Regions from separate parts of the Eoetvoesiella sp. genome, predicted to be linked through region 2. Evidence: predicted binding sites of a transcription regulator. Region 2 holds the regulator's gene; the other holds the start of a gene.
The links. The regulator sigma-54, encoded in region 2, starts transcription at its own class of promoters, with help from an activator protein. The targets are predictions, from matches to a motif close to TGGCANGNAANCTGCTTT.

Region 1: VNT00_RS17330 (CmpA/NrtA family ABC transporter substrate-binding protein) is a predicted target of sigma-54. The motif match lies at 1,033-1,050, and genes of this name have one in related genera.

The regions. Positions count from the first base shown of each region.
Region 1 covers NZ_DATMGA010000070.1:4,338-6,538, reverse strand. Annotated here, with positions in the region: gene VNT00_RS17330 (CmpA/NrtA family ABC transporter substrate-binding protein) at 1-931, opposite strand, end outside; gene VNT00_RS17325 (LysR family transcriptional regulator) at 1,298-2,201, shown strand, end outside.
Region 2 covers NZ_DATMGA010000011.1:92,003-94,203, forward strand. Annotated here, with positions in the region: gene VNT00_RS02255 (hypothetical protein) at 1-235, opposite strand, end outside; gene VNT00_RS02260 (RNA polymerase factor sigma-54) at 252-1,808, shown strand; gene VNT00_RS02265 ((2Fe-2S)-binding protein) at 2,053-2,201, shown strand, end outside.

The DNA.
Region 1 (2,201 bases), on a different contig from region 2:
TGACGTTGACGTACGACTTTGCTGCGATGGTTTGCGCGGTCTTGCGCGTGTTTTCGGGCGAGCCGTCTATCCATTTGCCGGCTTCCAGAATGGCGGCCATGACGGCGCGGACGGTGTTGGGATGCTGCTGGACGAAATCCGTGCGCGCGCCCAGCACTTTTTCGGGGTGGTCGGCCCAGATGTCCTGCGAGGTGGCTGCGCTGAAGCCGACCTTGTCGGCAATGCTGCGGGCATTCCAGGGTTCTCCCACGCAGAAGCCGTCCATGTTTCCGATGCGCATGTTGGCAACCATTTGCGGGGGCGGCACGGTGACGGCGCGGACATCCTCGATAGGGTTGATGCCGTAGGCGGCCAGCCAATAGTACAGCCACATGGCGTGCGTGCCGGTGGGGAAGGTATGGGCGAACGTGTAGGTTCTGGGGTTGGCCGAAATGGCTTTTTTCAGACTTTCGCCATCGACGGCGCCGGCATCGCGCAACTGGTTCGACAGGGTAATGCCCTGGCCGTTCTGGTTCAGGCCCATCAGAACCGACATATCGTGCTGCTGACCCGCGATGCCCAGGTGCATGCCGTAGATCAAACCGTAGAGGACGTGGGCGAAATCCAGGCCGCCGCTGGCGAGTTTCTCGCGCAGGCCCGCCCATGAGGTCTCTTTGCTGGGAATGATGGTGACGCCATGCTTTTTATCCAGCCCCAGCACCGACGCCATGATGACGGGGGCGCAGTCCGTCAGCGGGATGAAGCCGATCCTGACCTCGGGCTTTTCCGGGGCGTCCGAACCCGCGGCCCAGGCCGCCGGCTTGAGAACGGCGTCGGCCATTGCGATGGCGCCCAGGCTTGCGGCGGCTTTCGCGGTGTTTCCGAGCCAGCGGCGGCGCGATGGATTGGCGGCTGAACCGGTGTTTCCGATGGTGTTGGAGGGCTTGGCGATGTTCATGGTTGTTCCTGATTCCTTTGCTGCGAAGTCTCATCTCGATGCGGTGGTCTCCGCCAGTGTCGTCTGGCCGCGCGGGCCGGCGTCATAATTTTGATTAAGCAAGTACCGTGCCAGGATTCCCATGGGGGATGATTGGGTTGGGAGCCGACAGGAATGGAGGGGTTTTTGCCGGTCTTGTATGACGGAGGCCACCGAAGCCGGCGGGCCAGGCCCGGTGTTCCGGGCCTGGGCGCTCGCGCACCTCGATCGGGCGCGGTGCGACAAAATGGGGCGGGGCAGGCGTGGCGCGCCGGCTTTGAGTATGATGACGCGTGGGGTGCGCCGACGCGGGCGCAAAGTCGAAAAAGGAGGGTGGGCCGGATGCGCGACAGGCACGGCAGGTCTTTATTGCTTGCCCGGTATCTGAAACAGTTTCGTTCGGTGCTGGCGGTCAGCAAGACCGGCAGCACGGCGCAGGCCACGCAGTTGCTGCCGCTGTCCCAGTCCGCCATCGCCAGGGCTATCCGGGAGCTGGAAAGCAGCCTGGGGGTCGCGCTGTTCGAACGCGCGGCGCGCGGCATGCTTACCACCGCCGAAGGACGCCTGCTGGTGCACCGCGCCGAGCGTGCGATGGCGCAGCTTGTCCTGGCCGAAAGCGAGTCGGCCGCCGCCGTCGAATCGGGCGTGCCGCCGGCCCGGCCTTCGGCAGGCCGTTTTGCGGGGGCTTGCGCCTATCGCCATCTGGAAACGTATATTGCGTTTTGCGAAACGGGCGGCGAGAGTTCTGCGGCAGGCCGGCTGGGCGTGAGCCAGCCGGCGGTCAATCAGGCGCTGCGCCAGATGGAGCACATGCTGGGTGTCAAGCTGTTCCAGCGCTCCGTGCGCGGCATGCGCCTGACGGAAAGCGGCGAGGCGGTCTTGCGGCGCAGCAAATTGGCCCTGGCGGAATTCCGGCATGCCGAGGAAGACCTGATGGCGCTGCACGGCCGGATGACGGGCCGCATCGTCATCGGCTCGTTGCCGCTTTCGGCCGGGGTGCTGGTGCCGCGCGCGGTCGATAGGGTGCTGGCTCTGCACAAGGATCTGAACGTCACCATTGTCGATGGCACTTACGATGCGCTGATGCATCAATTGCGCCATGCCGACGTCGATGTCATTGTCGGTGCCTTGCGGGCCAAGCAGCCCAATGCCGACGTGGTGCAGGAGCCTTTGTTCGAGGACACGCTTTCGGTGGTCGTGCGGCAGAGCCATCCCCTTGTCGGGAAGGCGCTTTCCGGCCTGCATG
Region 2 (2,201 bases):
ACGGGTTGTAGTGTTTCAGGAACTCGACGATCTGCGCGCCCAGCGCATGCAGGCCGGTGTAGTCCAGGCCCCGGCCGAAGGCAATGAGGCGGTTCAGGAGGTCGTACCAAATCAGGGCGACGGCCGCGACCACGACGGTGCAGAGTATTTTTTGCGCCGCAGTGAGCTTTAATAGCGTGTTGCGCAGTACGGCGTCGTCCTGGCGGGTGGGCTGGTGTTGTGTGATCGAATTCATGCCGGTTATTTTACCTATGCTATCGCGTCAATCTTTAGAGCTTCGCCAAAGCCAGCAATTGGCACTGACACCGCAACTGCAGCAGTCGATTCGATTCCTGCAGATTTCGGCGCAGGATCTCGAAGCCGAGCTGGCGCAGGCGCTGGAGGACAACCCCCTGCTGGAGCTCGATGAAGAGTATGACACCGAAGCGATGCCGGCGGTATCGGAAACTGTGCCTATCGAGCACGGCGATTCGCCCGTGCCGGGCGGCGCCAGCCAGGGTCAGGGCGATGACGACTACGCGCCGTTCGAGTCCAGCGCGCCCGATTCATTGGCGCAGCATTTGCTGAAGCAGTTGCAACTGACGCATGCCTCGCGGCGCGACCGGGCGCTGCTTGCCGTGTTGATCGACGACCTCGATGAAAACGGCTATCTGGTGACGCCGTTGCAGGAAATTCTTGGCGACCTGCCGGACGAGCTGGATGTGGATATCGATGAGCTGCGGGCCGCACTGCGTCTGCTTCAGTCGTTCGATCCGCCGGGGGTTGGCGCGTCGTCGCTAAGCGAATGCCTGTTGCTGCAGCTGGAGCAAAACAAGGGGGCGGCCGATCCCGAAGTGCTGGGGCTTGCACGCAAGCTGGTTCACAAGCATCTGGACTTGCTGGCCGGAGGCAATCTCAACCGCCTGCGCGAGGCCCTGTCGTGCACCGAAGAACAACTGCGCGCGGCCCGCATGCTGCTGCTTGGCCTGGATCCCAAGCCGGGCCGGGCGTGGGCGGGTTCGCAGGCCGACTACGTCAACCCGGAAATCATCGTGCGCAAGGTGGCGGGCCACTGGCAGGCGCGGCTGAACGGCAATGTCGTGCCTCGCGTGCGCGTCAATGCCCTGTATGAAAAACTGCTGCGCGAAAGCCGTCCGGCGCGCGGAACCGACGCCGGCGCGGCCGCGCAGGGCCGGGCGCGTAATGCCTGCAGCGTGCGCCATGCGGGGGAAGGCGACGACGGCGGCGTTGCCGCCGAGGCCGGCGAATCGGCCGGGGTTGTGGACTCCGATGGTGTCGCTGGCGCCGCGGCGCCCGAGGCAAGGCCCGGCCCCGATCTGCACAGCCAGTTGCAATCGGCCCATGGCCTGGTGAAAAGCGTGGCTCAGCGGTTCGAGACCATATTGCGTGTCGCCCAGGTGGTGGTCGAACGCCAGCAAGCGTTTTTCGAGCAGGGGCCCCAGGCCATGCGTCCGCTGTTGCTGAGGGATATTGCGCTGGAGCTGGAAATGCACGAGTCCACGGTATCGCGCGCGACGCGGCAAAAGTATATGCAGACCCCCTGGGGGGTGTTCGAGCTCAAGTTCTTTTTCGGCGCGGCCCTGGATACCGACAGTGGCGATGCCACGTCGGCGACGGCGGTGCGCAGCCTGATCCAGAAGCTGGTTGCGCAGGAGAAGCCCGAGAAGCCGCTGTCGGACAGCCAGCTTATGGCCCGGCTGGCCGAGCAAGGGGTGGTGATCGCCCGGCGCACGGTGGCCAAGTACCGCGAAGCGGCGGGCATCGAAACCGCCGCTCTGCGCAAGGCGCGGGCGCAGCTCAAGCGCTGAAGGTCGCAGTTTCCCGGGGCTTTCCGCCAAGTAGCGCAGCCGGCTTCCTCCAGTTGCGCCACTGGTATGCGGCTTGGGCGGACGCGCCCAGATCCGGCGTATGGCCGCCTCAGTTGCCAAGGCCGGCCATGATCCTAGGGTCTTCCCTTGGTCTTGCCGGAAAAACGTGCGATTTTGGCCGCAGATACAAAATAAATCTTTTGGGCGATTGCTTTTTTATGACGATCAGATGATAATTGTTCTCATGTTCATTTGTATCTGCAACGCTATCACCGAGCGCCAGGTTCAATCCGCAGTCGCGGACGGTGCGCTCACGATGTCCGACCTTCAAGGGCAGCTTGGGGTCGCGACCTGCTGCGGGCATTGCGCCGAAACGGCGGCCGAGTACCTGCC